Regions from separate parts of the Streptomyces sp. NPDC059002 genome, predicted to be linked through region 1. Evidence: riboswitches for the same ligand, from Rfam matches in the RefSeq annotation. Region 1 holds a riboswitch; each other region holds the start of a gene.
What was found. A riboswitch is a leader RNA that binds a small molecule or an ion and turns the genes downstream of it on or off. The one in region 1 is predicted to bind S-adenosylmethionine.
Positions count from the first base shown of each region.

Region 2: another riboswitch for S-adenosylmethionine. It lies ahead of thrC (threonine synthase); the one in region 1 lies ahead of ACFWZ2_RS19915 (hypothetical protein).
Region 3: another riboswitch for S-adenosylmethionine. It lies ahead of ACFWZ2_RS32480 (aminotransferase class V-fold PLP-dependent enzyme); the one in region 1 lies ahead of ACFWZ2_RS19915 (hypothetical protein).

Region 1 is NZ_JBHYJI010000020.1:52,893-57,897, forward strand. It holds gene ACFWZ2_RS19905 (alpha/beta fold hydrolase) at 1-395, shown strand, start outside; gene ACFWZ2_RS19910 (radical SAM protein) at 728-2,086, shown strand; SAM riboswitch class IV at 2,108-2,217, shown strand; gene ACFWZ2_RS19915 (hypothetical protein) at 2,262-2,618, shown strand; gene ACFWZ2_RS19920 (SDR family NAD(P)-dependent oxidoreductase) at 2,717-3,451, shown strand; gene ACFWZ2_RS19925 (GNAT family N-acetyltransferase) at 3,484-4,038, shown strand; gene ACFWZ2_RS19930 (amino acid permease) at 4,058-5,005, opposite strand, start outside.
Region 2 is NZ_JBHYJI010000017.1:1,691-6,695, forward strand. It holds gene ACFWZ2_RS17530 (hypothetical protein) at 1-449, opposite strand, end outside; gene ACFWZ2_RS17535 (glucosyl-3-phosphoglycerate synthase) at 488-1,459, opposite strand; SAM riboswitch class I at 1,615-1,743, shown strand; gene thrC (threonine synthase) at 1,761-3,056, shown strand; gene ACFWZ2_RS17545 (ubiquitin-like small modifier protein 1) at 3,158-3,433, shown strand; gene ACFWZ2_RS17550 (cold-shock protein) at 3,862-4,065, shown strand; gene groL (chaperonin GroEL) at 4,383-5,005, shown strand, end outside.
Region 3 is NZ_JBHYJI010000049.1:12,860-17,864, forward strand. It holds gene ACFWZ2_RS32470 (cytochrome bc complex cytochrome b subunit) at 1-1,298, shown strand, start outside; gene trpD (anthranilate phosphoribosyltransferase) at 1,458-2,522, shown strand; SAM riboswitch class IV at 2,608-2,725, shown strand; gene ACFWZ2_RS32480 (aminotransferase class V-fold PLP-dependent enzyme) at 2,930-4,339, shown strand; gene ACFWZ2_RS32485 (glycerate kinase) at 4,288-5,005, opposite strand, start outside.

The DNA.
Region 1 (5,005 bases):
TGCGCGCGCCCGACGCCGCCGCGCACGTCGCCGACCAGCGGGCCGCCCGCGAGGCCGCGCCCCGCTTCGGCTACTCCCCGAACACCGTCTCGTACGCGAACCTCTGCCAGGGCCTGCCCGCCCCGGCCGCCGCGGCACCGGAGCCGATCCGCACCAAGACCCCGCTGCTCCTGATCGGCGCCCGCCACGACAACGCGACCCCGCTCGACTGGGCGCGCTCGGCCAAGGCGCGCATCGGGGACCGGGCGGCACTCGTCGAGGTGAAGGGCTGGGGCCACGCCGTGAAGATCTTCAACGGCGGCGCCGAGCGGGACACGGTCCTGCGCTACCTCACGGACCTGGACGTACCGAAGTCCGGCACCGTCATCGAGGGAGGCATGCCACCTGGAGCCTAGGGCCTGTCCGGCGGATCATGCCGCGGGTCGCGGGGTCTGGCACGCACATCTGCCGCGTTGTCGTCAGTTGCCAACTTCCCCAAGCTCTCGGCTCCGCTCGAGCAGGGGAGACCCCACTGCGTTGCCGCCCTCCTCCGCCTTGCAGCTGCACGCACCAGACCCCGCTCACCAGCACCGAAAGGTGGCCGCCACCCGCACGCGGCCTGATCCGCCGGATAGACCCTAGCCCCGAGGCGTACGCGGTCTGCGACCGGAGTCGGATCCGGGGCGGATCGGGCGGGTATTAGCGTGGACGGGACAGAACGACGACAAGGATCCGAGGTGCCCGGCCCATGCCAAGCCGCAGCGAGAGCCGTACCCAGCTCATCGAGTCACTCATGGAGCGGTTCCCGAACGTGCCGCGGGAAGCCGTGATCAAGGAGGACCTGCTGCGCGGCGGCATGGCCTTCGACGAGTCGGCGCTCAGCGACAACGAAGGCGGCGAGGTCAAGCCGAAGTCGTACTTCATCTTCTCCTTCGACCACGGCACCCTGCCCGAGCTGGGCGCCGCCGCCCTGCGCCGCCCGCCCGAGGAGATCGTCCTCACCGGCGGCCCCTACGAGCTGCGCCGCACCGTCGTCTCGGTCCGCGTGAACCCGAACTCGCCCTACCGGGTCGCGGCCGACGACGACGGCGTGCTCGGCCTCTACCTGGACGGCGTGCGGATCTCCGACGTCGGCCTGCCGCCGATGCCGGACTACTACCGGCACACGCTGGAGAACGGCAAGTCCGTGATGGAGGTGGCGCCCACCATCCAGTGGGGCTACCTCATCTATCTGACGGTCTTCCGGGTCTGCCAGTACTTCGGCGCGAAGGAGGAGTGCCAGTACTGCGACATCAACCACAACTGGCGCCAGCACAAGGCGGCCGGACGCCCGTACACCGGTGTGAAGCCCGTCGACGAGGTCCTTGAGGCGCTCGCCATCATCGACAAGTACGACACCAACAAGTCCTCCACCGCGTACACGCTGACCGGCGGCGCCGTCACCTCGAAGGTCGGCGGCAAGGACGAGGCCGACTTCTACGGGCAGTACGCCAAGGCCATCGAGGAGCGCTTCCCCGGCCGCTGGATCGGCAAGGTCGTCGCGCAGGCCCTGCCCAAGGAGGACGTGCAGCGCTTCCACGACTACGGCGTGCGGATCTACCACCCCAACTACGAGGTGTGGGACCCGTATCTCTTCGAGCGGTACTGCCCCGGCAAGGAGCGCTACGTCGGCCGCGACGAGTGGCACCGCCGCATCCTGGACTCCGCCGAGGTCTTCGGGCCGCGCAATGTGATCCCCAACTTCGTGGCGGGCGTGGAGATGGCGGAGCCGTTCGGCTTCAAGACGGTCGGTGAGGCCATCGACTCCACCGTCGAGGGCCTGGAGTACTTCATGTCGCGCGGCATCACGCCCCGCTTCACCACCTGGTGCCCGGAGCCCACGACCCCGCTGGGCAAGGCGAATCCGCAGGGCGCCCCGCTGGAGTACCACGTGCGGCTCCTTGAGGCCTACCGCGCGACGATGGAGTCCAACGGCCTTTCCTCGCCGCCCGGTTACGGCCCCGCGGGACCCGGCAACGCCGTCTTCTCGGTCAGCTCCTTCATGGACAGCCTGCCCGCGGAAGCGGCCGCCCCGGAGGACGCCGTTACTCCGGCGACGCCCCAGTAGGGACGTGTTACGGTCGGGGCGGGTCACGAGTTCCAGCGTCAAGCCCCGGCTCGCTGGACGGCACCCCGCTCCGTCGCGGGTGCCCCGGGTGACGACCCGCCCCGCGCGACGTGCGCGGGGAACGGCGGATCACCGGGGTCGGCGACACCGGGGTCCACGACTCCGGAGGCGCTCCATGACGCACCCGCACCAGACCTGCGCATCGCACGGCACCTGCGACACCTACACGCCGGGCCACCAGGTCCACTGGATCCAGGCCCGCAACAGCGCGGCACACCCCGGCACCCTCGTCGACGTGCTCCTCTCCTCGCACGACGTGAGCGACGACGGCCTGATCACCCTCCATGTGCTCGGCCCGACCCGGGGCGTGCCCGCCGCCCTGTGGACGCACGACCCGGAGCGGCTGCGCGGCCTGCTGCGGGCGCACCGGGGTCTCGCCCAGTGGCAGCCCCGCTGGAACCTGCTGCGGCTGCGCCGCGACATCGTCGGCAGCACGCTGGTCTGCGTGGCCCCGCACGCCCCGCGCGGCTGACGAAGATCACTGCTCCGTAGGATGACGCCGTGCCGGACGAGGGCGATCCCCGCGTCCGGGCGGCGCGACAGTCAGCCACCCAGAGCCGGAGGTCTCCCGTGCAACACCACCCCGTCACCGTCGTCACCGGCGGCAGCCGCGGTATCGGCGCGGCTGTCGGCGCCCGCCTCGCCCAGGAAGGGCACGACGTCGTCATCGGTTACCGCTCGGACGACGCGGCCGCCGAGAAGGCCGCCGAAGCCGTCCGCGCCGCGGGCCGCCGCTGCGTCACCGTGCGGGTCGACACCGCCGACGAGGCGGACGTCGACCGCCTCTTCGACACCGCGGCCGCCGAACTCGGCCCGGTCACCGGCCTGGTCAACAACGCCGGGGTGAGCGGGCCCGTCGGCCCCCTCGCCGACGCCGACGCCGAGGGCATGCGCCGCGCGCTCGAGGTGAACGTACTCGGATATCTGCTCTGCGCCCGGCGCGCGGTGCGGGACCTGAAGGCGAACGGCGGCGGCGCGATCGTGAACATCTCGTCCGCGGCCGCGACGCTCGGCTCCCCGGGTGAGTACGTGCACTACGCGGCCGCCAAGGGGGCCGTCGACACGATGACCGTCGGCCTGTCCAAGGAGGTCGCGGGGGACGGCATCCGCGTCAACGCCGTTGCCCCCGGCGTCATCTGGACCGAGTTCCACGCGGACCCGGAGCGGCCGGCGAAGCTCGCCGACGGCATCCCCATGGGGCGCTCGGGCCACCCGGAGGAGATCGCCGCCGCCGTCTCCTGGCTGCTCTCCGACGACGCCTCGTACGCGACGGGCACGATCCTGCGGGTCGCGGGCGGCCGCTGATACCGGTGACGGGGGCCTCGTACGCTGGGCGCATGATCAGTGGAGAGGTCCCCCTCGGAGCAGACGTCCTCATGCGCCCCGTCACGCTCGACGACGCAGCGGCGCTGGCCCGCGCCCACCGGCGCAACCGCGCCCACCTGGAGCCCTGGGACCCGGAACGGCCCGCGGCCTTCTACACCGTGCAGGGCCAGACCGACCGGATCCGGGGGCAGTTGGAGGAGGCCGGCGCGGGCCGGTCCGCGCACTGGGTGCTGGTCGACGGCGGCGAGGTCGTCGGGCACACCGCCCTGTCGAACATCGTGCTCGGCCCGGTCCGCTGCGCGAACCTCGGCTACTGGATCGATGCGGAGTACCTGGGCCGCGGCCTCGCGTCCGGCGCGGCGGCGGCCGCCTGCGAGGCCGCCGACCGCCAACTCGGCCTGCACCGCGTCGAGGCGGGCACGCTGCTGCACAACGTCGCGTCGCAGCGCGTGCTCACCAAGTGCGGCTTCAAGGAGTACGGTCTCGCGCCGGGCTTCCTGTACATCAACGGCGCCTGGCGCGACCACCGTCTCTTCCAGCGGATCCTCAACGACCGCCCGGCGTAAGGCAGTTGGCGAGGGAGAGTCAGACGATCCCCTCGGCGACCTCGGCCTGCTCGCGGTCCGAGCCGTACGCCTGCGGGGTGCTGTACGAGCGGCGCGCCACGAACCACCACACGGTGGCGAGGAGCAGCACCACGGCCAGCGCGATCGACGCGTAGTTCATCGTGCTGACGGTCACCGGCGAGACCTGCGGCAGACAGAACAGGACCGTCACGAACGCCACCCAGAGCACCGCGATCCAGCCGATCGGCCTGCTCCAGCGGCCCAGGTTCCAGGGCCCCGGCTTGAAGCGGTCGCCCGCGCGCAGCCGCAGGAAGATCGGGATGGCGTAGGCGGGCGTGATGCCGATGACGTTGATGGCGGTCACGGCCGTGTACGCGGTCGTCGAGTACAGGGAAGGCAGCGCGATCGCCGCGGCCAGGCCCACCGAGAGCCAGACCGCGGGCACCGGGACCTGGGTGCGGGAGCTGACCTTGCGCCACAGCGCGGAGCCGGGCAGCGCGTTGTCGCGGGAGAACGCGAAGACCATGCGGCTGGCCGCCGCCGTCTCGGCGTTGCCGCAGAACAGCTGCGCCACGATCACGACGAGCAGCAGCGCCGTCGCCCCGGACTCGCCGAGGGCGTCGATCATGATCTGGGCGGGCGGCACACCGGTGTCGGTGCCCTGCGTGCCCGCGTAGTCCTGGATGGCGAACGTCAGCCCGGCGAGCAGCACGAAACCGGCGATCCACGAGGCCCAGATGGCGCGCACGATGCCGCGCGCGGCGGACACCGAGGCGTTGGAGGTCTCCTCCGACAGGTGCGCGGAGGCGTCGTACCCGGAGAACGTGTACTGCGCGAGGAGCAGGCCGATCGCGGTGACGTAGAGCGGGTTGTCCCAGCCGGTGTCGTTGACGAACTCGCCGAAGACGAAGGACGGCGACTGGTGGTGGTCGGGCACGATCGCGAGCGCGCCGACGATCACGGTGAC
Region 2 (5,005 bases), on a different contig from region 1:
CCGTCGCGGTTGAGGTCGCAGATGGTGCGGACGGTCCTGCCGAAGCGGTGCGTGCCCGCGTTGCCGCCCCAGAACAGCCGCGCGTAGTCGACCTTCGCGCCGGGCGGGATGGTCACCTGGCCGGTGCTGGAGTCGAAGGTGCCGGTGAGCCCGGCGGTGTCGATGCGGTGCTCGATGAAGTTGTTGTTGTTCTTGGTGCCCTTGGCCTGCTGGGTCTCCTTGCAGGCCGCGGCCACGTCGGCCGGGCTCGTCGGGCAGTCGAGGACCGTGTTCCCGATGGTCTTGAAGTCGCCGTACAGCGATTCCTCGTAGCGCTTGGCGAAGGGCTCGATCACCTCCGCGGCGGCGGGCGTCGCGGTCGCGGTGAGCACCCCGGCCGCGAGGGTGGCGGCGGCGACCGTCAGCGCGCCCGCCCGCCGGATGGCTTTTCCTGCATGTCTGACCCACATAAATGGGCAATGTGGGCAAAACGCATGATCGTCGACGGTTACGCCACGCGACGATGCGCATACTCGGCGATATCGGTCATAGGCGGACGCTCCTCCGTGTCCACCGCATACGTCCGCGGCTCGAACCCGTGCTCGCCCCGCTCGAACTGCGTCAGCTCGGGACGTACGAGATGGCCGCGCGCGAGCCGCAGCTGCGCCGTCCGGTAGATCGCCGCCGCCATCCGCCCGAGCGCCTGCCCGTCCTGGTGCCGGTGCCTGCGCACCCCGACGTCCACCTGCGCGAGGGCGTCGAGGCCCACCGTGTGCAGCGCGTCGACGAGCAGACCGAGCTCCACGCCGTACCCGACGGGGAACGGCAGCTGTTCGAGGAGCGATCTGCGGGCCGCGTACTCGCCGCCCAACGGCTGCACGAAACCCGCGAGTTGGGGCCAGTGCATGTTCAGGAGCGGGCGCGCCATCAGCTCGGTCACCCGGCCGCCCTGACCCGCCGTCCTGCCGGAGGCGGGCGAATCGAACTCGGCGCCCAGCGGCCGGTCGTACATCGCCTTCACGAAGGCCACGTCCGGATCGGTGAGCAGCGGGCCCACGATCCCCGAGACGAAGTCCGCGGAGAACTCCTTCAGGTCCGCGTCGACGAACGCCACGATGTCGCCGTGCGTGACCAGGAGCGAACGCCACAGGACCTCGCCCTTGCCCGGCACCGCGGGGATGCGCGGCAGGATCTCGTCCCGGTGCACCACCCTGGCGCCCGCGTCCGCCGCGACCTCGGCCGTACGGTCCGCGGAACCGGAGTCGACCACCACCAGCTCGTCGACCAGCGGGACCCCCTCGATCAGCTCGCGGCGGATCTCGGCGACGATCGCGCCGACCGTCTCCTCCTCGTCGAGTGCGGGCAGCACGACGCTCACCGAGACGCCGGACGCACGCTTGGCGGCGACGAGCCGGTCCAGCGGGCGGTCGGCGACGGACCAGGAACGCCTGCTCAGCCAGTGCTCGACCTCTTCCAGCACGGTCAGGGTCCTCCCATATGTGATCCATCTCGCGGTTCGGACGACTATCTCAAGGGTCCGGGGCTTCGGTTACAGTCTTGAACAACGCCGGTGACCATCGCATGTCGGGGTCGCCGCCGCGTCGAGATCAACAACTGAAACCCACAATCGAATACCGCTCATCCAGAGGGGCAGAGGGATACGGCCCGTTGAAGCCCCGGCAACCCTCCCGCCGACCGCGAGGTCACGGTGGGGAAGGTGCCAATTCCGTCTCGCGGCGAGATGCGTCGCGAGGAAGATGAGGAGAAAGGGCCTCGCCTCCATGGCTGTGCAGACTGTCGCCGCCGAAAGCACCACCGCCCCCGTCGACCTCGGACCGGCCTCGGGCCTCTCCTGCCGCGAGTGCGGCACCAGGTTCCCGCTCGGACCGATCTTCGCCTGCGCCGAGTGTTTCGGCCCCCTCGAAGTCGCCTACGACCTGCCGCTCGGCGACCCGGAAGCGCTCCGCAAGCGCATCGAAGCGGGCCCCGCCAACATCTGGCGCTACGCCCCGCTGCTCCCCGTCCCCGCCGACGTCGCCGACAAGCCAAACCTCAACCCCGGCTGGACCAAGCTCGTCAAGGCCGACAACCTCGCCGCCGAACTCGGCGTCCAGCAGGGCAAGTTGTTCGTCAAGGACGACTCCGGCAACCCCACGCACTCCTTCAAGGACCGGGTCGTCGCGCAGGCACTCGAAGCGGCGCGCGCCTTCGGCTTCACCACGCTGTCCTGCTCCTCCACCGGCAACCTCGCCGGTGCCGTGGGCGCCGCGGCCGCCCGCGCCGGCTTCCGCTCCTGCGTGTTCATCCCGCACGACCTGGAGCAGGGCAAGGTCGTCATGGCCGCGGTCTACGGCGGTGAACTCGTCGGCATCGAGGGCAACTACGACGACGTGAACCGCTTCTGCTCCGAGCTCATCGGCGACCCGCTGGGCGAGGGCTGGGGCTTCGTCAACGTCAACCTGCGGCCCTACTACGGCGAGGGCTCCAAGACCCTCGCGTACGAGATCTGCGAGCAGCTCGGCTGGGTCCTGCCCGACCAGCTGGTCATCCCGATCGCCTCCGGATCCCAGCTCACGAAGATCGACAAGGGTCTCAAGGAGCTGATCGCGCTCGGTCTCGTCGAGGACAAGCCCTACAAGATCTTCGGCGCCCAGGCCGAGGGCTGCTCGCCGGTGTCCGCGGCGTTCAAGGCGGGGCACGACGTCGTACGGCCCCAGAAGCCGAACACCATCGCCAAGTCCCTTGCGATCGGCAACCCCGCGGATGGTCCTTACGTTCTCGACATCGCCCGGCGCACGGGTGGTGCGGTGGAGGACGTGAATGACGAGCAGGTCGTCGACGCGATCAAGCTTCTTGCCCGGACCGAGGGGATCTTCGCGGAGACCGCGGGCGGGGTGACGGTGGGTGTCACCAAGAAGCTGGTCGAGGCGGGGCTCATCGATCCGTCCCTGACCACGGTGGTCCTCAACACCGGGGACGGTCTGAAGACGCTCGACGCCGTCGCTGAGACGTCGCAGGCCACCGCCACCATCAAGCCCAGCCTGGATGCGTTCCGCGCCGCGGGTCTGGCCAGCTGACTTCCCCTGCGGGCCGGTCGTGGCTGGTCGCGCCCACGCGGCGGAGCCGCATATCGAAACAGCCCCGCGCCCCTGACGGGGCCTACCTTGAGGTGAATCCCATGAGCGTCAACGTCCGCATCCCCACCATTCTTCGCACCTACACCGACGGCAAGGCCGAGGTCGCCGCCGAGGGGGCCACCCTGGGTGAGGTCATCGCCGATCTGGAGCAGAAGCACACCGGTATCGCGGCCCGGGTCCTGGATGATCAGGGCAAGCTGCGTCGTTTCGTGAATGTGTACGTGAATGACGACGACGTCCGTTTTGAGCAGGGCCTCGAGACGGCCACTCCGGACGGTGCCGGGGTGTCGATCATTCCCGCGGTCGCCGGAGGCTGATCTTCCGCAAGGAAGTGCCCGCAGCGTTCAACCGAATTGCCCCCTCCGTGAGAGAAACGGAGGGGGCAATTCTGCATGGTTGAGCGCGGTACAGTTGGGAAGAGAGCTTCGCCGTTAGTGCCGAGCGCATATACGAAGTCGGCCCGGAGCCGACAAGAAGTAGCCAAAGTGTGCTGCCCATTTGGGCCCTTTGTGGCATATGTCGGGCCCGACTTGCCCTGTCTTCGGGCAGAATCTCCGCTTATTTCCGATCGCGCGTGCCCAGAATTCTCGTCCGATTGACCTGTTGCAGACGGCAGTTGGACAGATACATTCAGCCGCGGTCGACGCGTTCCGGCGCACACCCCCATCTCCAATGGGTGGTGGAGGTCTGACCCGGGTCCGCGAAGTGCGGTCCTGTGCAAGGGCCAGTAATAGGGGAGTTAGGCATGGCTCAGGGCACCGTCAAGTGGTTCAACGCGGAGAAGGGGTACGGCTTCATCGCGGTCGACGGTGGTGCGGATGTTTTCGTCCACTACAGCGCGATCCAGATGGACGGCTACCGCACCCTGGAAGAAGGTCAGCGAGTCGAGTTCGAGATCTCGCAGGGCCAGAAGGGTCCGCAGGCGGACATGGTCAAGCTCGCCGTCTAGCTCGGCGCGATCGGCCACCGACGCAAGCATCGCGAGGGGCCCGTATCCCGACAGGGGTACGGGCCCCTCGTGTGTGCGGGGGCGTCCGCGCGGGCAGCTCTGAGGCTGTCCGGGATCCGTAAGAGGCGCTTGCACTCGCAGGGGTCGAGTGCTAATCATTGGGCTTAGCACTCTACGAGTGAGAGTGACAGAACTTGGATCGGGCCGGTGAGGTCCGCAGACCGGGTGGGGCAAGGAACCACAAGGGCTGCAGGCCGTCCGTCGCGGGCACCAGTGCGGTCCGGATTTTCCACCCCTGTCCGGGAGGACCACTTCACATGGCCAAGATCATCGCGTTCGACGAGGAGGCACGGCGCGGCCTCGAGCGCGGCATGAACCAGCTCGCCGACGCCGTCAAGGTGACCCTGGGCCCCAAGGGTCGCAACGTCGTCCTCGAGAAGAAGTGGGGCGCCCCCACGATCACCAACGATGGTGTCTCCATCGCCAAGGAGATCGAACTCGAGGACCCGTACGAGAAGATCGGCGCCGAGCTGGTCAAGGAGGTCGCGAAGAAGACGGACGACGTCGCCGGTGACGGCACGACGACCGCGACCGTCCTGGCCCAGGCCCTGGTGCGCGAGGGTCTGCGCAACGTGGCCGCCGGTGCCAACCCGATGGCTCTGAAGCGCGGCATCGAGAAGGCCGTCGAGGCCGTCTCGGGCGCCCTGCTCGAGCAGGCGAAGGATGTCGAGACCAAGGAGCAGATCGCTTCGACGGCCTCCATCTCCGCCGCCGACACCCAGATCGGCGAGCTCATCGCCGAGGCCATGGACAAGGTCGGCAAGGAAGGCGTCATCACCGTCGAGGAGTCGCAGACCTTCGGTCTCGAGCTTGAGCTCACCGAGGGCATGCGCTTCGACAAGGGCTACATCTCGGCGTACTTCGCGACCGACATGGAGCG
Region 3 (5,005 bases), on a different contig from region 1:
TCCGGCAGATCCACCACTGGGCGGCGCTGATCTTCCTCGCGGCGATGTTCGTGCACATGATGCGCGTGTTCTTCACGGGTGCGTTCCGCAAGCCGCGTGAGGTCAACTGGCTGTTCGGCTTCCTGCTGTTCGTCCTCGGCATGTTCACCGGCTTCACCGGTTACTCGCTCCCGGACGACCTGCTCTCCGGCACCGGCGTCCGCTTCATGCAGGGCGCGATCCTGTCCGTCCCGGTCATCGGCACGTATCTGTCGATGTTCCTGTTCGGCGGGGAGTTCCCGGGCGGCGACTTCGTGGCGCGGTTCTACTCGGTGCACATCCTGCTGCTGCCGGGCATCATGCTCGGCCTGATGGTGGCGCACCTGATCCTGGTCTTCTACCACAAGCACACGCAGTTCGCGGGCCCCGGCAAGACCAACAAGAACGTCGTCGGCATGCCGCTGCTCCCGGTCTACATGGCCAAGGCCGGAGGCTTCTTCTTCCTGGTCTTCGGTGTCATCGCGGCCATCGCGGCGATCGCCTCGATCAACCCGATCTGGGCCCTCGGCCCGTACCGTCCCGACCAGGTGTCCACCGGCGCCCAGCCCGACTGGTACATGGGCTTCGCCGAGGGTCTGATCCGTGTGATGCCGGGCTGGGAGATCAACGCCTGGGGCCACACGCTCGTCCTGGGCGTGATGATCCCGCTGGCGATCTTCCCGATCGTCCTGGTGGCCATCGCGGTCTACCCGTTCATCGAGTCCTGGGTCACCGGGGACAAGCGCGAGCACCACATCCTGGACCGCCCGCGCAACGCCCCGACCCGTACGGCCTTCGGTGTCGCCTGGATCACGGCGTACTTCATCATGCTGGTCGGTGGTGGCAACGACCTGTGGGCCACGCACTTCCACCTGTCGCTGAACGCCATCACCTGGTTCGTCCGGATCTTCTTCTTCGCCGGACCGGTCATCGCCTTCATCGTGACCAAGCGGATCTGCATGGGTCTGCAGCGGCGCGACAAGGACAAGGTGCTGCACGGGCGCGAGTCCGGCATCATCAAGCGCCTGCCGCACGGTGAGTTCATCGAGGTCCACGAGCCGCTCAACCAGGAGCAGCTGCACACGCTCACCGCGCACGAGCAGTACAAGCCGGTCGAGATCGGCCCGACGGTCGACGAGAACGGTGTCGAGCGCAAGGTGTCCGGTTCCGAGAAGCTTCGGGCCAAGCTCTCCAAGGGCTACTACGGGGAGGACAACCAGATCCCCAAGCCCACCGTCGAGGAGTACAAGGAGATCACGAGCGGCCACGGCCACCACTGATCGACCGGAGCTCCTGAAGCTCTGACCACAAGGTCGCCACGGCAAGAGCCCCGTCCAGTGCCTGGACGGGGCTCTTTGCCGTCCCCGGGGCTGGATAGGGTGGTCCCACCCCCGTACGCGGGGTGCATTCTTTCCCTGTCTAGAAACCCAGGAGCGGCTATGAGCGCTGTGACCCCCGCAGGAGGCACTACCGCGGCGGGCCGTTCCTGGCCCGACGTGCTGAACGGCCTGCTCGACGGCCGTGACCAGAGCGCCGACGACACCGCCTGGGCGATGGACCGCATCATGCGCGGCGAGGCCACCGACGCGCAGATCGCGGGGTTCGTGGTGGCGCTGCGGGCCAAGGGCGAGACCGTCGAGGAGATCTCCGGTCTGGTACGGACGATGTACGAGCACGCCAATGTGATCGAGGTGCCGGGGGAGACCGTCGACATCGTCGGCACCGGCGGCGACGGCGCCAAGACCGTCAACATCTCGACCATGTCCGCGATCGTCGTCGCGGGCGCAGGTGCGAAGGTCGTCAAGCACGGCAACCGCGCCGCCTCCAGCGCGTCGGGCTCCTCCGACGTACTGGAGAAGCTCGGGGTCAACCTGGAGCTGCCGCTGCACCGGGTCGTCGAGGTCGCGGAGGAGGCGGGGATCACCTTCTGCTTCGCGGTGAAGTTCCACCCGGCGCTGCGCCACGCGGGCGCGGCGCGCGGTCAGTTGGGCATCAGGACCGTCTTCAACCTGCTCGGTCCGCTGACCAATCCGGCCAAGGTGCGGGCCCAGGCCGTCGGGGTCGCCGACGCGCGGATGGCGCCCATCGTGGCGGGCGTCTTCGCCGAGCGCGGGAACTCCTCCCTCGTCTTCCGCGGCGACGACGGGCTCGACGAGCTGACGACGACGGGCACCTCGCACGTCTGGGTGGTGCGCGACGGCGTCGTACGGGAGGAGTCCTTCGACCCGCGGGACGTGGGCATCGACCTGGTGCCGATCTCCGCGCTGCGCGGCGCGGACGCCTCGTACAACGCGGAGGTCGCGCTGCGGCTCCTCGACGGGGAGACCGGGCCCGTGCGGGACGCGGTGCTGCTGAACGCGGCCGCGGCGCTGGTGGCCCTGAAGCCGACCGACGAGCCGTTCGCGGCGCAGATCCGGGCCGGCATGGCGCGGGCCGCGGAGTCGATCGACTCCGGGTCGGCCAAGAAGGCCCTCGAGCGATGGGTGGCGGCCAGCAACCGCTGACGCCCGCCCGAGTGTGACGCACGGCGCAGTCCGGATCCTGGACTGCGCCTTGCGCGGCGAAGATCGTGTGGCAGGATGCTGCACAGGTCATGAGTGACAGCGACTACGGCCCCGGCCCGCTGTCCGGCAACCCTCCGTCCGTGGCGGGGTGCCCCGGGTGAAGACCAGGTCGTACGCAGCAAGGCGTATGGCAAGCGCGGACCCCTCGCAACCCTGGGGTCCTGGTCCTCAAGGGAGCAGTCTCGTGAGCAAGCGAATGCGATAGGGCCTTCGGCCCCTTTTGTCGTACCCCTCCGCCCGGCCCAGAGCGCCGCGCGTCGAGGCAACACCCGTATGCCGAGCAGCAGTTGTGCTGCCGCGCGGGATCTTACGCAGCTGTTCCTTCATGCCCGCAGGGAGAATTCGTCATGTCCGCACGCCCCGCCGCCGCCCAGGTCACCTCCGCCACCGAGTCCGCCGACCCCTGCTGTGCCGCGCCGCTGCCGGTGCTCGGCCGGGACGTCACCGTGCCGCTGGTCACCGGTGGCGAGGTGACGTACGCGGCGCTCGACTACGCGGCGAGCGCCCCGGCCCTGCAGCGGGTGTGGGACGACGTGGCGGCCTACGCCCCGTACTACGGCAGCGTGCACCGCGGGGCCGGGTACCTCTCGCAGCTCTCCACCGACCTCTTCGAGAACTCCCGTACGACCGTCGCCGAGTTCCTCGGGTGCCGGGAGGGCGACCAGGTGATCTTCACGCGGTCGACCACCGACTCGCTGAACCTGCTCGCGGCCGTGCTGCCCGCCGACTGCCAGGTCTTCGTCTTCGAGACCGAGCACCACGCCTCGCTGCTGCCCTGGCGCGACGCCCGGGTGACCTACCTGAACGCGCCGCGCACGCCCGACGAGGCCGTGCAGACGCTGGAGCGGGCGCTGGCCGACCGCGACCCCTACGGGCCCGCCCTGGTCTGTGTCACCGGCGCCTCCAACGTCACCGGCGAGCTGTGGCCGGTGCGTGAGCTCGCGGCGGCCGCTCACGCGCACGGTGCCCGCATCGTGCTCGACGCCGCGCAGCTCGCGCCCCATCACCCCGTCTCCATCGACGAGTTGGACGTGGACTGGGTCGCCTTCTCCGGGCACAAGCTGTACGCGCCGTTCGGCTCCGGCGTGCTCGCGGGACGCTCCGACTGGCTGCGCGCCGCCGAGCCGTACCTCGCGGGCGGCGGCGCCTCGCGGAAGGTGGCGCGACGCCCCAAGGAAGCAGGCGGCGGCGTGGACGTCGAGTGGCACGACACCGCGGCGCGGCACGAGGCCGGTTCGCCGAACGTCATCGGCGTCTACTCCATCGCGGCCGCCTGCAAGGCGCTCACCGAGGCGGGCTTCGACGAACTCGTGGCGCGGGAGCGGCACCTGATCGCCAAGGTCCGCGAGGGTCTCGCCGAGGTGCCGCAGGTGCGGGTCCTCTCCCTCTTCGGCGACGACGCGCCGCGCGTGGGCGTCATCTCCTTCGTCGTGGACGGCTGGAACAGCTCGCACTTCGCCGCCGCGCTCTCCGCCGAGTACGGCATCGGCGTACGGGACGGTCTGTTCTGCGCCCACCCGCTGGTGCGCACCCTGCTCGGCAGCGAGCCCGACGAGCCCGGCGAGTGCGGTGCCCCCGAGGCCGCGCCCGGCGAGAAGTCGCTGAACGCGATCCGCGTGAGCTTCGGTGCGGGCACCCCCGACGAGCACGTCGACCGCTTCGTGCGGGCCGTCAAGGAACTGGTGGCGGACGGTGCGCGCTGGAACTACCGCACCGAGGACGGGCGTTGCGTGCCGGACACGAGCGTCGCCGCCTGACCGGGCAGCCGTGCACCGAGCTGGATCATCCGCAGGGCCCGCTCGGTCGCGTCGGTGAGGAACTCGCCGCCCCGGCCGAGCGCCTCGGTCAGGGAGACGGGGGCGGGCAGGATCGCGCTGTACGCGTCGACACCGGCGGCCCGCACATGGTGGGCGCCCTGGCCGATGGTGCCCGCGAGGACGAGTACCGGGCGGTCGAACAGCTTGGCGCGGCGGGCCACTTCGGCGGGGATCTTGCCGCGCGGGGTCTGGTGGTCGAGGGCGCCCTCGGCGGTCACGACCAGGTCGGCGCGGGCCAGGCGTGCGTCCAGGTCCAGCTGGCCGAGCAGTACGTCGAAGCGGGGGAGCAGCGCGGCGCCGAGGGCGGCGAGTCCCGCGCCGAGCCCGCCGGAGGCGCCCGTGCCGGGGCCGAGGCAGAGGTCGGACGTGACGCGCAGGTCGCGGGTCAGGAGGGACGCCCAGTGTTCGAGGGCGGCCGCCAGCTCCTCGACCTGGCTGGGGGTGGCGCCCTTCTGCGGGCCGAAGACGCGGGCCACGCCGCGCTCGCCGCACAGGACGTTGAAGGGGTTGCAGGCCACCTGGATCTCGGTGGCCGCGACGCGCGGGTCGATGCCGCTGGTGTCGATGCGGTTCAGGCGGATCAACTCCCGGCCGCCGCGCGGGAGT